DNA from 3 places in the Streptomyces sp. JW3 genome. Region 3 is predicted to be linked to each of the others. Evidence: riboswitches for the same ligand, from Rfam matches in the RefSeq annotation. Region 3 holds a riboswitch; each other region holds the start of a gene.
What was found. A riboswitch is a leader RNA that binds a small molecule or an ion and turns the genes downstream of it on or off. The one in region 3 is predicted to bind cobalamin.

Region 1 (6,691 bases), on a different contig from region 3:
GGTGCACGCCTCGCGGATGGCCTGCTGCTCGGCCGGCTCGAAGACCCCGTCCGCGCCGGCCACCACGATGCCGGTCTGTACGACGGCACGGGCCTCGGCGGGCTTCTTGGCGGCCTTGGCGATCACCTGGAGCGCCTCCGCCTTGCCCGCCTGGAAGTTGCCGAGCAGCCGGTCCACGTGCTGGTTGAAGCGCTGGCGGAGCTGGTCCGCCGGGAAGTTCTGGAGCACCTCGTTGGTGACGATCAGCTCCTCCACCCGCTGCCGCTCCGCCGGCTCCACCTGCCCGTCCGCCGCGGCCACCAGCGCGCACATCGCCATGCTCGCGTCCCGGTAGGCGCCGCTCTTCAGCTCCGTCTTGACCGACGCCAGCTGCGACTTGAACAGGCCGATCAGCTGGGCCTTGGAACCGCCGGAGGACGAGCCGCCCGCGCCGTGGCCGTGCGGCTGCGCCTGACCGCCGTACGGGCTCTGCCCCTGACTGCCGTATCCGCCCTGCCCCTGCGCCTGTCCCTGGGGGTGGCCCGGCCCGTGTCCGCCGCCCGTGCCGCGCGTGCTCTGGGACTGCTGGAGGTTCTTGGCCTGGTCCTTGATCCGGTCCCACATCGCCACTGGGTGCCACCTTCTGCTGCTGTCGGGTAGGTCGTCGATCACGCTACTGCGTGCCCACCCGATCAAACGCCTCCCGCGGCCGTGCGGTTCCCCGCGGGCAAAGGAGGAGTAAAACCCCGTGGGTGCGGACCGGACACCCGGCCGGCCCAACTCGGGTGCCGCCGACCGCTCTTCTGCCTCTAGTCTTCTACATGCACGTAGAACATGACGTCACATGAAGGAGTGGACGCCACGATGGTGTTCAAACGACTGCTCGGCTCGCTCGGCGTGGGCGGGCCCACGGTCGACACGGTCCTCGCCCCGGGCGCGGCCCGTCCCGGTGCCGTGCTCAGCGGCGAGGTCCGGCTCAGGGGCGGCACCGCCGACTTCGACATCGAGCACATCACGCTGGAACTGGTGGCGCGGGTCGAGGCCGAGCACGCCGAGGGCGAGAGCGAGGGCGTGGTCGCCTTCGACCGGTTCGTGGTCGGCGGCGGATTCCGGCTCGCCGAGGGCGAGGAGCGCGCCGTGCCGTTCGGTGTGACGCTGCCGTGGGAGACCCCGGTCACCGAGCTGTACGGACAGGGCCTCGGCGTCGTGCTCGGCGTGCGCACCGAACTGTCGGTGGCGGGCGCCCGCGACAAGGGGGACCTCGACCAGCTCACCGTGGCCCCGCTGCCCGCCCAGGAGGCGGTCCTGGAGGCGCTGGGACAGCTCGGCTTCGGCTTCCGCTCCGCCGACCTGGAGTACGGCCGGATCGGCGGCACCGGGCAGCAACTGCCCTTCTACCAGGAGATCGAGCTGATCCCGGCCCCGCAGTACGCCCACCAGGTCAACGAGATCGAGCTGACCTTCCTCGCCCACCCCGGCGGCCTGGAGATCGTGCTGGAGGCCGACAAGCGCGGCGGGTTCCTCTCCGAGGGGCAAGACGCCCTCACCCGCTTCACCGTCGGCCACCACGACGTCCGCGACTGGAGCGCCGAGGTGGACGGCTGGATCCGGCAGCTGATCGACCACCGGGCCGCCTACGGTGCGCACGCCTCGTACGGTCACCACGACCCCCACGGCCACCACGGCCACGAGGAGCACCACCACGACGGGCACCGCTCCGGGCCGGGCATCGGCACCGCCGTCGCCGCCGGGGCCGCGGGCCTGGCGGTCGGCGTCGTCGGCGGGATGGTCGCGGCCGAAGTCGTCGACGAGATCGGCGACTTCTTCGAGGGCGACGACGAGGGCGACGACGAGGGCGGCGAGGAGTCCGAGGAGTGAGCCGCCGCCGGTGACAGCGCGGCGCGGCGGAGCGCTTCCTCCTTTACGCGCGGGCCGCTCCGTACCCTCGGTGCGGTACGGGGCGCCCGAACGCACGGGGGCGGCAAGGGAGTTGCGGCACGCCCCTCGCGTGCTCCGGCTGCTCCGCTGTTCCTTTGCAAACGGCGCTTATCGTTCCGGATGGTCGGAAAGGCTGTCGGCGTGCATCCGGCAGGTGCCGGTGCCGCGTCGGAGTACCCGGTGCGGGCGGCGTTTCGGCCGGCCCGTGCCCGGGTGCGCCGCGTGCCGACGACCAAGGAGGAACACCCCATGCCGCCCACCGCCGACGACCGTGAACTCTTCGACCAGCTGCGGGAACTGCTGGCCGTCACCGTCGAGGACGTGTCCGCCGAGGAGGTCGGTTACGACAGCGTCCTGAAGGACGACCTCGGCGTCGACTCACTGGCGCTGCTGGAACTGGTCGCCGCGATCGAGGACCGCTGGCAGGTCCAGGTGCCGGTGGACGACGCGGCGCGGCTGACCACGGTCCGTGAGATCGTCGACCATCTCTCCTCCTTGGTCCCCGCCCCGGCCGGCGGCGCCGCGTGAGCCCACAGTTGAGGGCGGCGCCGGACCGCGGCGCGCCGGCCGCCGCGGTCGTCACGGGGCTGGGCATGACCACGGCACTGGGCGGTGACGTCCCGTCCACCTGGGCGGCGCTGCTGGGCGGCGCCTGCGGTGTCGAGAGCATCGACTACGGTCCGCCGGACGGACCGTCCCAGGTCTATCTCGCGGCACCCGCCGCCGTGGACCCCGGCTCGGTGCTGTCCCCCGCGAAGGCCGCGCACTGCGACCGTTCCGCGCAGTTCGCCCTGGTCGCCGCGCGGGAGGCACTGAGCGACGCCGGACTGCCCGACGGCAAGGCACTCGCCGGGAGCGGCTCGCGGGTGGTGGTCGTCGTCGGGGTGGGGCTGGGCGGGTTCCTCAGCATCCTGGACCAGAACCGCAGACTGGAGACGGGCGGCCCGGACCGGGTCAGCCCCCGGGCCATCCCGGTCATGCTGCCCAACCACGCCGCCGCCGAGGTGGGGCTTTTGGTCGGCGCCACCTCCGGCGTGCACACCCCGGTCAGTGCCTGCGCGTCCGGCGCGGAGGCGCTCGCCCAGGCCCTCGCCCTGATCCGTCAGGACCGCGCCGACGTGGTGATCGCGGGCGGCGCGGAGGCCGGTCTGCATCCGCTGATCTTCGCCGGGTTCGCCCGGCTGCGGGCCCTGTCCCGGCGGTGCGACGACCCCGAGCGGGCGTCCCGTCCCTTCGACGCCGACCGCGACGGCTTCGTGATGGGGGAGGGGGCCGGCATCCTCGTGGTGGAGAGCGCCGGGCACGCGGCGGCCCGCGGTGCCCGGGTGCACTGCCGGCTGACCGGCGCCGGCATCACCAACGACAGCCACCACGTCGCCCAGCCGGCGCCGGGCGGGACGGGCTGCGCGGCCGCCGTGACCGCCGCCCTCGGTGACGCGGGGCTCTTCCCGGAGGAGGTCCGGCACGTCAACGCGCATGCCACCTCGACGCCGGTCGGCGACCTCAGCGAGGCGCAGGCGCTGCACATGGCGTTCGGGAAGGTGCTGGACGACGTGACGGTCAGCGCGACCAAGGCGGCCCTCGGGCACACGCTGGGCGCCGCCGGTGCCATCGAGGCGGTCACCACCGTCCTCGCCCTGCGGGACAGAACCGCGCCGCCCACCCGCAGCTTGGAACGCGTGGACCCGGCGATCGAGCTGAACGTGGTCGGCCGCGACCCCGAACCCCTGCCGGCGGGACCGCTGGCGGCCCTCAGCACCAGCATTGGTTTCGGCGGACACAACGTCGCGCTGGCCTTCACGACCGGTTCATGAGCCAACGCCCCATGAGGCAGCGTCCCATGCAGCAACGTTCCCTGAGTCAACATCCGGTGAGCGGCCCGCCGGTGAGCGGCCGTACCACGAGCGGGTCGCCCGCCGGCGTCCGTTCCGCGAGCGGTCCGCCCACCGCCGCTCTCCCCCTGAGCGCCGCCGGCGGTGCGGTGCCGGCGGATCGGCCCCGCACCGTACTGATGTGTCCCGGCCAGGGCGCCTACCTCCCCGGCGCCCTGCGCCACCTGCGCGAGGTGCCCGCGGTCGCCGAGGTGCTGGCGACCGTGGACGCCCACGCGCCAGGCCGCCGCCCCGGCGCCCTGCCCGTCGGCCGGCTCCTCACCGAGGAGGACGCCCCCGGCCCCGAGGAACTCCTGCGCACGGACCCCCTCGGCTTCGACCTGGCCACGTACGCCGCGGTGGTGGCCGCCGCCACCGTCCTGCTGGACCTGGCCGGCCCCCGGGTCGACGCGGTCCTCGGGCACAGCGTCGGAGACCTGGCGGCCCTCACCGTCGCGGGGGCCGTCACGGTGCGCCAGGGCGTCCAACTGCTGCGCGTCCGGGACCGGCTGCTGCGGACCGCCGGACTGCCGGCGGCCGGCATGGTGGCCACCGACGCCGACGCCGACCGGGCGGCCCGCCTGATCCGTACCTGTGGCACCGCGCAGGTCCGGATCGCCGCCCGCAACGCGCCCGCCCAGGTGGTCCTCGCCGGCCCCGACGCCCAGCTCGCGCACCTGGAGCGGGCGCTGCTGGACGGCGGGCACCGGGTGACCCGGCTGGCCAGCCGCACCGCCTTCCACCATCCGCTGCTGGGGGAGGTGCACCGGTCCTTCCGCGGGCTGCTGCGGGCCCAGCCGATCGCCCGGCCCGCGCTCGCCGTGCACACCACGGCGGGGCGCTGGGCCGCGACCCCCGCCCAACTGCGCACCGCCGCCGCCGCCCACCTCACCGAACCCATGGCCCTGCACCGCGCCCTGCGCGCCCTGCGCGGGGCCGGTTTCACCACCTACATCGACAGCGGCCCCCGGGCTCTGCTGAGCGCCCTGGTCAAGGTCGGACTGCCGGGCTGCGCGACCGCCGCGCCGCTGCGCACCCCGGTCGGCGCGGAGCGGATACGGCAGCGGCTGGCCGCCGTCGCCCCGCCGCACCGCCCCGGCCAGGGTGCTTGGTAGTCTGTCGGGGCCAGTCACGCCACCACCCCGGTGGTCAGGGAATCCGGTGCGAATCCGGAACTGACGCGCAGCGGTGAGGGGGACGGGCGGGGCACTGATGCCACTGGGACGAGCACCGCGCGACGGCGGGGCACCGTCCTGGGAAGGCGCCTCGTCCGGACGAACCCGAGTCCGAAGACCTGCTGGCACCTCCGCGCCCCGCGCGGAGGTCGACCACAGGCCAGGCTCCGCGTCCAGAGCCCCGACACCCGAGGCATGCCCGTGCTCCGTTCCACCCCCCGTTCCGCCGCGCTCCTGTCCACCTGCCTGCTGCTGCTCACCGCGTGCGGCACCGCCGGAACGCAGGGGACGTCCGCAGGCGCCTCCGCCGCCGGATACCCGGTGACCCTCCAGAACTGCGGCCACACCGTCACCCTGAAGTCGGCGCCGAGGCACGCCGTCTCCCTCAACCAGGGCAGCACCGAGATCCTCCTCTCCCTCGGACTCGCCGACCGGCTGGCCGGCACCGCCACCTGGACCGACCCGGTGCCGAAGGACCTGGCGAAGGCGAACGCCGGGGTGCCCCGGCTGGCCGACAACGCCCCCTCCTTCGAGAAGGTCCTGGACGCCGGACCCGACTTCGTCACCGCCTCCTTCGTCTCCACGCTCGGCACCGGCGGGGTCGCCACCCGCGAACAGTTCGAGAAGCTGGGCGTGCCGACGTACGTCTCCCCGGCCGACTGCGGCGCCGGCAAGGACAACGACAGCGGCGGCGACGGCTCCCGCGCCACCCCGCTCACCCTCGGCACGGTGTACGGCGAGATACACGACCTGGCCCGCGCCTTCGGCGTCGACCAGCGCGGCGACGCGCTCGTGAAGCGGCTCAAGGAACGGGTCCGTGCGGCCACGGACGGTCTGGCGGTGTCCGACGTCTCCCTCATGTACTGGTTCGCCAACTCCCAGGCGCCCTACCTCGCCGGGTGCTGCGGTGCCCCCGGCGCCATCACCCGCGCCCTCGGCGCCCGGAACGTCTTCTCCGACACCCACGACGAATGGCCCCAGATCAACTGGGAGACCGTCGCCGACCGCGACCCCGACGTCATCGTCCTCGGCGACCTGACCCGGAAGTCGCAGACCGCGGAGACCGCCGCAGCCAAGATCGAGTTCCTGGAGACCAACCCGGCCACCCGCAACCTCACAGCCGTGCGGAAGAAGCGGTACGTGCTGCTCAGCGGGCAGGCGATGAACCCGTCCATCCGCACCGTGGAGGGCATCGAGAAGGTGGCCGAAGGGCTGCGGGACCTCGGGTTCGCCAAGTGAGCGGCATACCGGCCGGCCTCCGGACCCCCTTGCTCACCGCGGCCGGACTGGCCGCGCTCGTGGTGTCGGTCGCCGTCGCGGTGACCATCGGACCGGCCGACATCTCCACGGCCGACGTCTGGGCCTCGGTCGCCGCCCATCTGGGGCTGGGCGAGGGCGCGCTGGCCCCGCTGCGCGACGGCATCGTGTGGGACCTGCGGATGCCGCGCACCCTGCTGGCCGCGGTGTGCGGCGCGGGCCTCGCGCTGTGCGGGGCGGTCATGCAGTCCCTGCTGCGCAACCCGCTGGCCGACCCGTTCGTCCTCGGCGTCTCCTCCGGCGCCTCGACCGGCGCGGTCGCGGTGATCGTGCTCGGCGTGGGCGGGGGAGCGGTGTCGCTGTCCGCCGGGGCGTTCGTCGGCGCCCTGGTCTCCTTCGCGCTGGTGCTGCTGCTCAGCCACAGCCTCGGCGGCAGCGTCGACCGGGTCGTGCTGTCCGGGGTGGCCGCCA
Region 2 (6,691 bases), on a different contig from region 3:
GTGACAGGCCGGTTCGGCCGCCACGCCGTCGGCGACCAGGACGACGGTGCCCCGCGCCGACGGTGTGGCGACGCGCCCCCGGTCGAACGCCTGGGACAGCCACAGCAACCCGAGCACGGTGAGGACGAGGGCCAGGAGCGCGGCGGTCCACCGCTCTCCCGCACCGGTCAGCGACATCATGCCGAGCGCGCCCGAGCCGGACATGTCCATTCCCGCCATGTCGTGGTGCCCGGCCCCGGAGCCGCCGGACGCCGTCGCGGAGCCGTCCATCACGGCCGCCATCCACGCCATGGCGAGCATCATGACGACGTGCGGGACCGAGGCGAGCAGACGTGCCCGCAGTTGGTCCGTCGCCGGGGAGCGGAACGCGGCGGTGGCCGCGAACCACACCGCTCCCGCCGAGAAGAGGACGGCCTGTGGAGTGACGGGAAGGCCCATGCCCCAGGGCCAGGTCATCGCCGCCATCGCGGCGCCCATGACGGCGTGCAGGAGGTGACCCACCCGGCTGGGTACCGAGCGGCCCGATGTCGCCGCGAGCCACAGCGCGTAAAGGGTGGGCAGGACGAACAGGGCTGTGAGGATCCACCTCAGACCGGTCGCGTTGATCATGCGGACGCCCCCGTCCGGGCGGCACGGCGCCGGCGCAGGGAGCCGGCGACCAGGTCGACGGCGAGGAAGCCCAGCAGGGGCAGGCCGAACAGCGGTAGGTAGTAGCCGATCACGGCGGTGACCAGGACGGCGGGTGCGAGGAACCGGCCCGGCAGCCGCCGCCAGGCCCCGCGTGCGGGCGCCCTCCCGAGTGCGAGCCCCTCGGTGCGGGTGGGCCTGCGCAGCCACCACATGCGGTAGCCCCACAGGAGCATGCCGATGAGGGCGATGGCGAGCAGGGCGAGGACGATCTGGTTGGCCAGGCCGAACAGCAGGCCCATGTGGGCATCGATGCCCCAGCTGGTCAACTTGGCGAGGAACGGGTAGTCGGCCCAGTACGTGCGGTCCGTGACCTCGCCGGTGGCGGGGTCGACAGCCACGGTGTCATGGCGCTCGGGCCAACTGCGGGTGTTCTCCTTGACCACGTACGTGACCTGGTCCTTCGTCGGCGGCGACACATTCATCACTCCGCGCAGTCCGGCCTCGTGCGCGGAGGCCACGACCGCGTCGATGCCGACGTCGGCCGCCGGCCCCGACCCGGTGCCGGAGTTCTTCCCGGCGGTGGGCAGGTCCGTGGCGAGGGCCGGGCTGGGTCCTGCCAACGCCGACTGGATCTCCCCGATGCTCGCTCCCGCGTACGTGGACCAGGTCATGCCGGTGACGGACAGCCCGAGCAGACCGACCGAGGCCCACACACCGACCACGGCGTGCCAGGACATGGTGCGCTTGCGTCCCTTCGGCCCGCGCTGCGGGACGAACACCCGCCGGACGCGGTTGTGGGCGCGGGGGGTCGTCAGCCACAGGGCGAGGCCGCCGAGTATCTCCACCCACAGCCAGCTCGCGGCGATCTCGCTGTAGACCCGCCCGGGTTCGCCGACGTTGAGGTGCCGGTGCAGGCCGTCCACCCAGGCCCGCACCGGCATCCACCAGCCGGCGAAGGTGCGTTCCTGACCCAGTACTTCACTGGTGTACGGGTTCACGAACGCGGTCTGCGTGCAGTTGTCCGGCAGCCCGGGTTTCTCGAAGACGACCCTGGTGCTGTCGTCCCGGCCGGGCGCCGGGGTCACCGACACCAGCGTCCCCTCGGGTACCGCCTCGCGCGCGGCGGCCACCTGCGCCGACAGCGCGTCGGGCTCGCCCTCGGGGGTCACGTGCAGTTCGTGCCGGTAGACGATCGCCTCTATCTGGGGTGTCGCCGTGTACAGCAGCCCGGTGACCGCCGCGACGAGCAGGAACGGGCCGATGAGGACACCCGCGTAGAAGTGCAGTCGCAGCAGCAGTGGGCGCAGGGCGTTCCAGGACATGGCCGGTGCGGCCGTGACCTGTTTCCCGGACGACGCGGGTGCCGGTTCCGGGTCCGGCGCGCCCGGCGGCGGCTCCGTGGTGGTGGCACTGGTCGTCTCCCGCGCCGCACGGCTCTCCGTCATGACGGTCCTCTCTGCCGGAACGGCTACCGCCGTCTTCGGTCGTCCGGTGCAGTAGTCGGGCGCGTGACGGCGGGAGTTCCCCACGATGTTGTGACTGGCGTCACGTCAACTCGTCAGGCGTGGGCGTGGCGCGCTCCTCGGCCCGTCCGTCGGCGACTCGCAGCCGACGCTGGGCCACCGGCGCGATGAGGGCCCTGTCATGGGTTGCTGCGCAGCACGGCGAACCCGTCCCGGTCGGCGACGCGGCTCGCGGAGGACGCCGTCAGATCATGGGCGTAGTGCACCTGCCCGGACAGCAGGGCGTTGAGCCGGGCCCGTTCGTCGTTGACGGGCACGAACTTCAGTTTCTCGACGCGCGGGCCGCCGCCCCAGTGGTCGCCCCACGCGGTGAACAGGGCGTTGCCGCCCGGCGTGAAGGAGCGGTACCCGGAAGGGCCCGGAGCCGACGGGCTTCGTGAAGTCCTTCGTATCCTCGGGGACGATCTCGGTGCCGGAGGCGCCAGGAGCGGCGGGGAACTCGAAGTCGGGCTCCTTCGGTACGAGGGTCAGCTCGCGGCCTTGGCGGTGCTCGCGCCGAAGTCGACCCGGGTGAACAGCTGCTGGGCGGAGGCACCGGTGGCGGGGTCGGCTATGCGCCGGTAGTTCCACAGCACGTCGGCGGCGGTGACCTGGCCGCCGTCGTGGAAGCGGGCGGCGGAGCGCAGCCGTATCGTCCAGCGGCTGCCGGACCGGTCGCTCTCCCAGCGCTCTGCGAGCCGGGCCTGCACGGACATGTCGTCCTTGTACGTCAGGACGCTGTTCGAACAGGGCTTTGGCGCGGGCCTGGTCGACGAAGAGCGAGGAGATGTGCGGGTCGAGGGTCTCCTGCGAGCCGCCGGCACTGAACGCGGCCCGCAACCGGCGGCCGCCCGACGAGCCGCCGCCGTCACCGCCACCGGAGGAGCAGCTGGCGAGGGCGGCGCCGGCGACGAGGGCACCTGGCCCGGTGACCAGGCGGCGGCGTGCGAAGGAGGACGTCATGTCTGCGGGGCCTTCCCCTGGTCGCCGAAGGTGGTCCAGGGCAGACGGACGCGCCGGCCGTACGCCGGTTCCCGACACGCATCACGCGCCTCCTCCTGGGGAGTCCACGCCCCGGACGGTCGGTGAGGGCGACGGGCCAGTCTCCTGGCTGCCGGATCACCGCTCGCCGCGCCTTCCGGCCGGGCGGCCGCGGCGTGTGGGGTTCGCTCCCCGGTCACAGTGGCGGGACCGCGCCGGATTCGCACCGGCTTCCTGGTTCCCGTCGCTCGTGGGTACGCCGCGCATCATGCCCGACGACAACGCGGAGTTGAGTGATCAGTTCCACAACGACCCCTCTTGCACATAGCTTGCAATTACGGATTGGATGCGTGTGCCGTGATTCCGGAACCCAACAGGCAGGAAGGTACGCCCACATGCCGGTCACCCCCACTCGCCGGAGTGTGCTCGCCGCGGCGGCCGCGACCGGCGCCGGGCTGCTGCTTCCCGGCTGCTCGTCCGCCGGTTCCGCTTCCTCCACGCCGAAGAAGGGCGGCACGTTGAGCGCCGCCTTCCCCGGCGCCGGGGTGAAGGAGACCATGGACCCGCACGCGCAGCGGCAGTTCGTGGACATCGCCCGGCACAAGGCCGTCTTCGACAAGCTGGTGGAGCTGGACTCGGCCCTGCGGCCGGTCCCGCGCCTGGCGCGTTCCTGGTCCAGTGACGACGCGGCCCGAGTGTGGCGGTTCGAGCTGCGCGAGGCCCGATTCCACGACGGGCACGTGCTCGGTGCGGACGACGTGCTGTACAGCCTGTCCCGCATCCTCGACCCGGACGCCGCGGACCACTTGGCGAAGAACTCCCTGTCCCACATCGATCTGGCCAACTGCCGCAAGGTCGGCAAGCGAGGCGTGGTGATCACTCTCGACCGGCCCGACGCGGAGCTGCCCAGCCAGCTGGCGATGACCGGCACGCCGATCGTCCGGGACGGCTGGGACGATCCGGCGAAGCCCGTCGGTACCGGCCCGTTCCGGTTCGTCGCCTTCACGGCCGGGCGCACCTTCACCGGCCGCCGCTTCGACGACCACTGGAACGGCGCCCCGCACCTGGACGTGATACGTATCCTGTCCGCCGAGTCCGAGGCCCGCGCCGCCGCCGTCCGCAGCGGTGAGGTGCACTTCGCGCACGAGATGACACCCACCTTCGCCCGTACGGTCGCCCATGACAGCCGGGTGCGGGTGGTGGCGACCGAGCGCAGCGGTGTGCAGGGGTTCGCGCTGAAGACGGACCGGGCGCCGTTCGACGACCCGGACGCGGCGATGGCGGTCAAGCTGCTCGTGGACCGCAAGCGGCTGGTGGAGGTGGTCTGCTCGGGCCGTGCCGAGCTCGGCAACGACCTGTACGGCAAGGGTTACACCTACTACCCCGACGGCCTGGAGCAGCGCGAGCGGGACGTGGCGCAGGCCCGCCGGCTTCTCAAGCGCACCGGTCTGTACAACAAGAAGGTCACCTTCTACACCTCCACCGCCGCCGACGGCTTCGCGCAGGCCGCCCACCTGTTCACCGAGCAGGCCGGGGAGGCCGGGTTGAAGGTGGAGGTCGTCAACGGGCCGCCGGAGTCGTACTTCACGGACGCGCTGGCCAAGGGCACCGTCACCAACCACCGGTGCGGTGCCATGACGATCCCCACCTACATCAGCGAACGGCTGCTCACCGACGCCCCGCAGAACCAGTCCGCCTGGCAGCACGACGACTTCGACGACGCCTTCACCGCCGCGCGGGCCGTCGTCGACGACGACGAGCGCACCGCCCGGTACCGGTCGGTGCAGACCACCCTGCGCGATCAGGGCGGTCTGGTGCTGTGGGGGCATCCCGAGTGGCTGAACGCCGTCTCCAGCAGCGTCCAGGGGGTGAAGGAGGCCCCGCCCAACACCGTGGACTGGGCCAGGTTCGACACGGTGTGGCTGGCCTGACCTCGAATGTTGCGCTATGCCCTGCGGCGGTCCGGGTGGACGCTCGTCCAGCTCGCCGCGCTCAGTGTCATCGTCTTCCTGCTGACCGATCTGCTGCCCGGTGACGCGGCGACCGTCGACTTCAACGAGCAGGCGGGCCTCGATCAGGTGGCACGGCTCCGGGAGCAGATGGGGCTCGACCGGCCGGCCGTCGAGCGGTTCGTCGACTGGGCGCACGGACTGGTCACCGGTGATCTGGGGACGTCACTGGTCGGCGGGGGACCGGTGAGCGGGGTACTGGCATCATCGGTGCCGGTGACGGCCGCGCTGGCCGCCGTGACGATCGTGCTGCTGGTGCCGCTGTCCGTCGGAGTCGGTCTGCTGACCGGGCTGCGGGCGGGCAGCCGCACCGACCGGGTCGTGTCCGCCGTGACCCTGACCCTCACCTCCGTACCGGACTTCGTCCTCGCGCTGCTGCTGGTGGGAGTGTTCTCGCTGCGGCTGGGCTGGCTGCCGTCGACCTGGGTGGGCGCGGACGACGGGTGGTGGCGGCGTCCGGAGCTGTTCGTGCTGCCGGTGGCGGTCCTGCTGGCCCGCACCGTGTGCGTACTGTCCCGGCAGATCCGCGCCGGTACGGTCACCGCGCTGGACGCGGGTTACACGGTGCAGGCCCGTCGCCTCGGGGTGCCGCCGGCCCGGCTGGTGCTGCGGCACGTCCTGCCGGGCGCTGCCGTGCCCGGCGTCCAGGAACTGGCCCGGACCGGGGACCAGTTGCTCGGCGGCGTACTCGTCGTCGAGGCCGTCTTCGCCGTCCCCGGGACCGCGACCGCGCTGGTGGAGGCGGTGCAGAACCGGGACGTGCCCACCGTGCAGGCCCTCACCCTGACCCTGGCCGCCGTCGCCTGCCTGCTCAACCTGGCGGCGGACCTCGTCAGCCACCGGCTGGCTCCCCGTACGGAGGTGCTGCGATGAGTACCGGTGGACGTACCCGGCGGGCGGCGGCCGGGGCACTGCTGCTGGTGGTGCCGGTCGCCGCGGCCGTCGTCGGCCCGTTCGTGACGGACACCGCCGTTCCCTCCGACGGCATGCCCTACGCCCTCGGCGACGGGCATCCCCTCGGCACGGACGCGTTGGGGCGGGACGTGCTGACACTGGTGCTGCGCGGCGGGGCGAGCGCCCTGGGGGTGGCGTGTGCCGCGGTGGCGCTGGCCGTCGCCGTGGGAGCCGTGCTCGGTCTGGCGGCGGCTTCGGCCCGCAGCCGGTGGCTGGACGATCTGCTGATGCGGCCGGTGGAGCTGCTGCTGCCGCTGCCCTCGCTGCTGGTGATCAGCGTGGTCGGGGTCGGCTGGCGCGGCCATCCGGTCGCGGTGACCCTGGCCGTGGCGGTGCTGAACGTGCCCGCCGTGGCCCGGCTGCTGCGGGCGGCGGCGCTGGACGCGGCCAGCGGACCCGTCGCCGAGGCGATGCGGTTGCAGGGCGAGTCCCCGGCGCGGGTCCTGTTCGGGCACGTCGGGCGGGCGGTGCTGCCGGTGGCCGCCGCCGACGCCGGCACCCGGGTCGGCGGGGCGGTGTTCACGGTGGCCGCCGCCAACTTCCTCGGTCTCGGCCTCGACCCGACCTCTCCCGACTGGGGTGTGGTGATCGCCGCGAGCCGGGAGGCACTGTTCG
Region 3 (6,691 bases):
GAGAACGGGTTCTCCGAGCCGTACACCGGGGCGAAGCCGAGGCGGGTGAGCCGCTGGTCGGCCACGCACTGGAGGTACTGCCGCATGGAGTCGGTGTTCATCCCCGGGAGGCCGTCGCCGCACAGGTCGCGCGCGAACTGCAGCTCGGCCTCGACGGCCTCCCGCAACATGTCGGTGACCTCGCCGCGCAGTTCGTCGTCGAAGAGGTCCGGCTCCTCCTTGCGGACGGTGTCGACCACGTCGAAGGCGAAGGACATGTGCATGGTCTCGTCGCGGAACACCCAGTTGGTGCCGGTGGCCAGGCCGTGCAGCAGGCCCCGGCCCCGGAACCAGTAGACGTAGGCGAAGGCCCCGTAGAAGAACAGGCCCTCGATGCAGGCGGCGAAGCAGATGAGGTTGAGGAGGAAACGGCGGCGGTCGGACCTGGACTCCAGACGGTCGATGGACTCCACCGAGTCGATCCACTTGAAGCAGAACTCGGCCTTCTCGCGGATCGAGGGGATGTTCTCCACGGCCGCGAAGGCGGCGGCGCGGTCGTCCGGGTCCGGGAGGTAGGTGTCCAGGAGCGTCAAGTAGAACTGGACGTGGACGGCCTCCTCGAAGAGCTGGCGGGAGAGGTAGAGCCGCGCCTCGGGGGAGTTGATGTGCTTGTAGAGGGTCAGCACCAGGTTGTTCGCCACGATCGAGTCGCCCGTCGCGAAGAAGGCGACCAGGCGGCCGATGAGGTGCTGTTCCTCGGGGGTCATCCTCGCGAGGTCGGTGACGTCCGAGTGGAGGTCGACCTCCTCCACGGTCCAGGTGTTCTTGATGGCGTCCCGGTAGCGCTCGTAGAAGTCGGGGTAGCGCATGGGGCGCAGGGTGAGCTCGAAGCCGGGGTCGAGGAGATTCTTGACGGCGGTGGTCATCACTGGCAGGCCTCGCAGGACTCGGGGTTTTCCAGGGAGCAGGCGACGGCGTCTTCGGCGGCCGGCGCGGACTGTGCCCGCGCGGCGCGGGCGATGCGGGTCGCCGGGCGGGAGCGCAGGTAGTACGTGGTCTTCAGGCCCTGCTTCCAGGCGTACGCGTACATCGAGGAGAGCTTGCCGATGGTGGGCGTCTGGAGGAACAGGTTCAGGGACTGGCCCTGGTCGAGGTACGGGGTGCGGGCGGCGGCCAGGTCGATCAGGGCGCGCTGCGGGATCTCCCACGCCGTGCGGTAGAGGCGGCGGACGTCCTCGGGGATCCAGTCGAAGTCCTGGACCGAGCCGTTCGCCTCGCGCAGCGCCTCGCGGGTGCGGGCGTCCCAGACACCGAGCCGCTTGAGGTCGTCCACCAGATAGGCGTTGACCTGGAGGAACTCGCCGGACAGCGTCTCGCGCTTGAACAGGTTGGACACCTGCGGCTCGATGCACTCGTAGACGCCCGCGAGGGACGCGATGGTGGCGGTGGGGGCGATGGCGAGGAGGAGGGCGTTGCGCAGTCCGGTCCGCGCGACGCGCTCGCGCAGCGCGGCCCAGCGCTCCGGCCAGGCCGGCGTCACCCCGTAGTGGTCGGGGTGCAGGACACCCCGGGCGGTACGGGTCTTCTCCCAGGCCGGCAGTGGGCCGCTGCGTTCGGCGAGATCCGCGGAGGTCTCGTAGGCGGTGAGCATGACGCGCTCGGCGATGCGGGTGGAGAGGGCCTTGGCCTCGGGGGAGTCGAAGGGCAGGCGGAGCCGGAAGAAGACGTCCTGGAGGCCCATCGCGCCGAGGCCGACGGGACGCCAGCGGGCGTTGGAGCGGCCCGCCTCCTCGGTCGGGTAGTAGTTGATGTCCACGACCCGGTCGAGGAAGGTGACGGCGGTGCGGACGGTCTCGTCCAGCCGCTCCCAGTCGATGCCGCCGCCTGTGCCGTGCACGCCGTCTGTGCCGTCCGTGCCGTCCACGACGAACGCGCCCAGGTTGAGCGAGCCCAGGTTGCAGACCGCCGTCTCGCCGTCGTCCGTGACCTCCAGGATCTCCGTGCAGAGGTTGGAGGAGTGGATGACGTGGCCCGGTTCGGCGGTCTGGTTGGCGGTGCGGTTGGCGGTGTCCTTGAAGGTCATCCAGCCGTTGCCGGTCTGCGCCAGGGTGCGCATCATGCGGCCGTACAGCTCGCGGGCGGGCAGGGTCCTGCGGGCCAGTCCCTCCGCCTCGGCCGCGCGGTAGGCCGCGTCGAACGCGTCGCCGTGGAGGTCGGGCAGCTCGGGGACGTCGGCGGGGGAGAAGAGGGACCAGTGCGCGTCCGTGTCGACGCGGCGCATGAACTCGTCCGGGATCCAGTGCGCGAGGTTCAGGTTGTGGGTGCGGCGGGCGTCCTCGCCGGTGTTGTCCCGCAGTTCGAGGAACTCCTCGATGTCGGCGTGCCAGGTCTCCAGGTAGACCGCCGCGGCGCCCTTGCGCCGGCCGCCCTGGTTGACGGCGGCGACGGAGGCGTCGAGCGTCTTCAGGAACGGGACGACACCGTTGGAGTGCCCGTTGGTGCCGCGGATCAGGGAACCCCGGGCGCGGATACGGGAGTAGGCGAGGCCGATGCCGCCGGCGTGCTTGGAGAGGCGGGCGACCTGGAGGTAACGCTCGTAGATCGAGTCCAGCTCGTCCTTCGGGGAGTCGAGGAGGTAGCAGGACGACATCTGGGCGTGCCGGGTGCCGGAGTTGAAGAGGGTCGGGGAGGAGGGGAGGTAGTCGAGGCGGCTCATCAGGCGGTAGAGCGCGGCCACTTCGTCGAGGGACCGGGGCGTCTCGTCCTCGGCGAGGCCGGCGGCGACGCGGAGCAGGAAGTGCTGGGGGGTCTCGATCACCTTGCGGGTGTGCGGGTGGCGCAGCAGGTAGCGGCTGTGCAGGGTGCGCAGGCCGAAGTAGCCGAAGCGGTCGTCGGCGGCGGGGTCGACGAGCGCGTCGAGGCGGTCCGCGTGCCGGCGTACGAACGCGGCCGTACGGTCGGCGATCAGGCCCTCGCGGTGGCCGGTGGCGACGGACCCGGTGAAGACGGTCACACCCTGGGAGGCGGCCTCGGCGCGCACGGTGAGCGTCAGCAGCCGGGCGGCCAGCCGCGAGTACGCCGGGTCCTCGGAGATCAGGCCGGCCGCGGCCTCCGTGGCCAGTTCCCGCAGCTCCGACTCGTCGGCCCGCGCGGAGCGGCCGCGCAGCGCGGCGGCGGCGACCCGGCCGGGGTCGGCGTCGGGGAGGTCGGCGGTCAGCGCGGTCAGGGTGCGCAGCAGGGCGGCACCGGGGCTGTCCGCGGGGGTGGCTGAGGCTGGTTCCGCTGGCGCGATGGTCATGTGGGGCACTCCCTCGCTCGGCACGGGGCCTGGCGGAGGAGGGCGGGAGGCAGCTCACGAGCGCGCGCGGCGTCGCGTCCACCGGCCCATTCCACGAGGCCCGGACGTCAGGCGCCCGGACCGGATGGCCGGGCGCACCGTCGGCAGGTACTCGGACTGGACCGGTGCGCGCAGGCACGCCGGTACACCGTTGCGGGACAGTTCCGGATTCGCACCGGATTCCCCTGCGGCGACAGCGAGCATGAGCATACATGTTGTGCCGTGCCGCTGACGCGACCCTAGATGTTGTGTCGGAGCTCCAGTTCGTAGGTGAGGAGCTTGATGTCGTCGAGCTCCGGGAGGGGGTTCCAGTCGCGGTGGGGGGTGCGGACGAAGCCGAGGCGTTCGTAGACGCGGTGGGCCGCGCGCATCGTCGCCTGGGTGGAGAGGATCAGGCGGTGGCAGCCGTCGGTCGCGCGGGCGCGGACCACGCAGGCGCGGACGAGGGCCTCGCCGATGCCTCGGCCGCGGGCCTCGTGGGCCACCGCGAGCATCCGTATCTCGGCCTCTCCCTCGCGGGCGAGGTCGGCCATCGGGCCGGGGGACGGGACGAAGGTGACGCCGCCGAGCACCTGGTCGTTCACCGCCGCGACCAGTACGTGTGCGGCGGCGGCGCGTTTCGCCACGTCGCGGAGTTCCGTCAGGTAGGCGTCGGACTCGCCGAAGTCCAGGAGGCCGTCGTGGAGATAGGCATGGGCGGTGAGGTCGCCGAGGGTCCGGTATTCGGTGGGATGGGCGGAACGGATCACGAAGTCCATGGCGGGAGTGTGCAGGGCAGCGGGCCGCCGTTTCGGTTCTTTTCGGCGGCCCGCCGCGGATTGCCTGTGGCTGGTCGCGTCCACGCGGCGGAGCCGCGGATCGACACAGCCCGCGTCCCGGGGAGCCTCTCAGTGGGCGGAGCCCGCGGTCGCCGGCGGCAGTTCCACCTCCACCCCCGGGTCGCCCGCGTCCGCCGTGTAGTCCTCCGGCCGGGTCTCGTCGACGCCGTCGGGGGCCTTGGCGGCGCGCAGGACGAAGGTGAGGACGACCGTCACCAGCACGTTCAGGACGAACGCCGTCGTACCGATGTAGCCGATCTCGCCGATGCCCGGGATCTCCTTGGAGGAGCCGCCGAAGTGCGCCTGCGTCGGCGAGGCGACGCCGTACGCCGCGAGCGTGCCGTAGACCATGCCGACCGCCCAGCCGGCCAGCAGCGCCCAGCGGTGGAACCAGCGCGTGAACAGACCGCCGACCAGGGCCGGGAAGGTCTGGAGGATCCAGATGCCGCCGAGCAGCTGGAAGTTGATCGCGACCGTCTTGTCCATGCCGAGGACGAAGACCAGCGCGCCCACCTTGACCAGCAGCGACACCAGCTTGGAGACCTTGGTCTCCTGCTCCGGCGTGGCGTCGGGCCTGAGGAAGTCCTTGTAGATGTTGCGGGTGAAGAGGTTGGCGGCCGCGATGGACATGATGGCCGCCGGGACCAGCGCGCCGATGCCGATCGCCGCGAACGCCACGCCCGCGAACCAGTCCGGGAACATGGTCTCGAACAGCTGCGGGATGGCGAGCTGGCCGTTCTCCACCTTGATGCCGGCCGCGATCGCCATGAAGCCCAGCAGCGCGAGCAGGCCCAGCATCAGGGAGTACAGCGGCAGGATCGTGGTGTTGCGGCGGATCACCTCACGGCTGCGCGAGGACAGCGTCGCGGTGATCGAGTGCGGGTACATGAACAGGGCGAGCGCCGAGCCGAGGGCCAGCGTGGCGTACGTCCACTGGCCGCCGTGGTCGGGGGTCAGCCCGCCCGCCCCCGCCGCCTCGAACTTGTCGCCGGCCGCCGCGAAGATGTCGTCGAACCCGCCCAGCTTGATCGGGATGTAGATGATGGCCACCGCGATCACGAGGTAGATCAGCGTGTCCTTGACGAACGCGATCAGCGCGGGCGCCCGCAGACCCGAGGAGTAGGTGTACGCGGCCAGTACACCGAAGGCGATCAGCAGCGGCAGGTCCTTGACGAACCAGTGGGTGTCCTCGCCGCCGCCGACGCCCATCACGTCCAGCACGGCCTGGATGCCGACCAGTTGCAGCGCGATGTACGGCATCGTCGCGAGGATGCCGGTGACGGCGACCGCCAGCGACAGGCCCTTCGAGCCGAACCGGCCGCGCACGAAGTCCGAGGTGGTCACGTACCCGTGCTTGTGCGAGACCGACCACAGCCGGGGCAGGAAGGTGAAGATCAGCGGGTAGACCAGGATCGTGTACGGCACCGCGAAGAAGCCGGAGGCGCCCGCCGCGTAGATCGCCGCCGGGACGGCGACGAAGGTGTACGCCGTGTAGAGGTCGCCGCCCAGCAGGAACCAGGTGACCCAGGTACCGAAGGAGCGTCCGCCCAGGCCCCATTCGTCGAGGCTGTGCTCGTTCTCGGCCCGGCGCCAGCGCGCGGCCAGGAAGCCCATCGCGGTGACGAGGACGAAGAAGAGGATGAAGACGGCGAGTGCCACGCCGTTCACGCCGTCGTTCACCTGCCCGCACCTCCCCGGCGGGCACGCTGGTCACGCTGCCGGAGCTTGTACGCGGTCATCGTCAGCGCCGTGGAGATCAGCACCCACGCCATCTGGTACCAGTAGAAGAACGGGATGCCGATGAAGGCCGGGTCGGTCTTCGCGTACGAACCGACCCACAGCATGGCCACGAACGGTGCGACGAGGCAGACGCCGATGACGACGCGCACCGGCGTCACCACCGGCTCTCTGCCCGTCCGAGCTGGTTGCGACATACGGCGGCTCCGTCCCCTCGTTGATCACCTGAAGTAACGCGCAGGCAATCTAGGTGACGGTGACACGACAGCGGAAGACCTCGTCCGTATATCGGTCCCGCGCCGGTCCGCGCGCGGTCTCAGCAGCAGCGGAAGCCCGTACGCGGGTCCGCCTCCCGCTGGTCCGTGCGCATGCGCTCGAAGTCGCGCCGGGACGGGATCCCGGCGTCCGGGCGGTGTGCGCGCAGGTGGGCGATGTAGCGGTCGTACGCCGACTCGTCGGTCAGCTCCCGCAGGTACCAGCGCACGGCCCTATACAGACGTCGCACGGCGGGCCTCCTCCTTCTCCTCGCGGGTCGGGATCAGTCCGGCCGGCGCCACGATGCCCGACTCGACGTGCGGTGCCTCGCTGAGGGTGGACAGCGCGGGGCGGCGGACATGCCATACGCAGACCCGCAGGGCGTCCGCGATCACGACCACGATCAGCAGGGCCAGTACGGCGGTCAGGACGCCGTCCACCGTGGAGTTGGTGACGACGGTGCGCATGTCGGCCATGGACTGGGCGGGGGCCAGCACCTCACCCCGGTCGATGGCGTCCTGGAAGACCTGGCGCTGCGTGAAGAAGCCGACCCTGGGGTCGCCGG

Region 1: another riboswitch for cobalamin. It lies ahead of ACTT8P_RS28100 (ABC transporter substrate-binding protein); the one in region 3 lies ahead of ACTT8P_RS20555 (ribonucleoside-diphosphate reductase subunit alpha).
Region 2: another riboswitch for cobalamin. It lies ahead of ACTT8P_RS13695 (ABC transporter substrate-binding protein); the one in region 3 lies ahead of ACTT8P_RS20555 (ribonucleoside-diphosphate reductase subunit alpha).

What each region holds. Positions count from the first base shown of each region.
Region 1 covers NZ_JBQOUX010000085.1:13,598-20,288, reverse strand. The annotation lists gene ACTT8P_RS28125 (tellurite resistance TerB family protein) at 1-609, opposite strand, end outside; gene ACTT8P_RS28120 (sporulation protein) at 844-1,857, shown strand; gene ACTT8P_RS28115 (acyl carrier protein) at 2,167-2,445, shown strand; gene ACTT8P_RS28110 (beta-ketoacyl-[acyl-carrier-protein] synthase family protein) at 2,454-3,731, shown strand; gene ACTT8P_RS28105 (acyltransferase domain-containing protein) at 3,929-4,903, shown strand; cobalamin riboswitch at 4,898-5,104, shown strand; gene ACTT8P_RS28100 (ABC transporter substrate-binding protein) at 5,159-6,202, shown strand; gene ACTT8P_RS28095 (FecCD family ABC transporter permease) at 6,199-6,691, shown strand, end outside.
Region 2 covers NZ_JBQOUX010000026.1:24,190-30,880, reverse strand. The annotation lists gene ACTT8P_RS13705 (DUF5134 domain-containing protein) at 1-609, opposite strand, end outside; gene ACTT8P_RS13700 (PepSY-associated TM helix domain-containing protein) at 606-2,075, opposite strand; partial or broken gene ACTT8P_RS13695 (ABC transporter substrate-binding protein) at 2,273-2,848, opposite strand; cobalamin riboswitch at 3,213-3,404, opposite strand; gene ACTT8P_RS13690 (ABC transporter substrate-binding protein) at 3,509-5,044, shown strand; gene ACTT8P_RS13685 (ABC transporter permease) at 5,051-5,995, shown strand; gene ACTT8P_RS13680 (ABC transporter permease subunit) at 5,992-6,691, shown strand, end outside.
Region 3 covers NZ_JBQOUX010000049.1:7,825-14,515, reverse strand. The annotation lists gene ACTT8P_RS20560 (ribonucleotide-diphosphate reductase subunit beta) at 1-905, opposite strand, end outside; gene ACTT8P_RS20555 (ribonucleoside-diphosphate reductase subunit alpha) at 905-3,277, opposite strand; cobalamin riboswitch at 3,403-3,561, opposite strand; gene ACTT8P_RS20550 (GNAT family N-acetyltransferase) at 3,556-4,074, opposite strand; gene mctP (monocarboxylate uptake permease MctP) at 4,204-5,814, opposite strand; gene ACTT8P_RS20540 (DUF3311 domain-containing protein) at 5,811-6,068, opposite strand; gene ACTT8P_RS20535 (YbdD/YjiX family protein) at 6,188-6,367, opposite strand; gene ACTT8P_RS20530 (carbon starvation CstA family protein) at 6,360-6,691, opposite strand, start outside.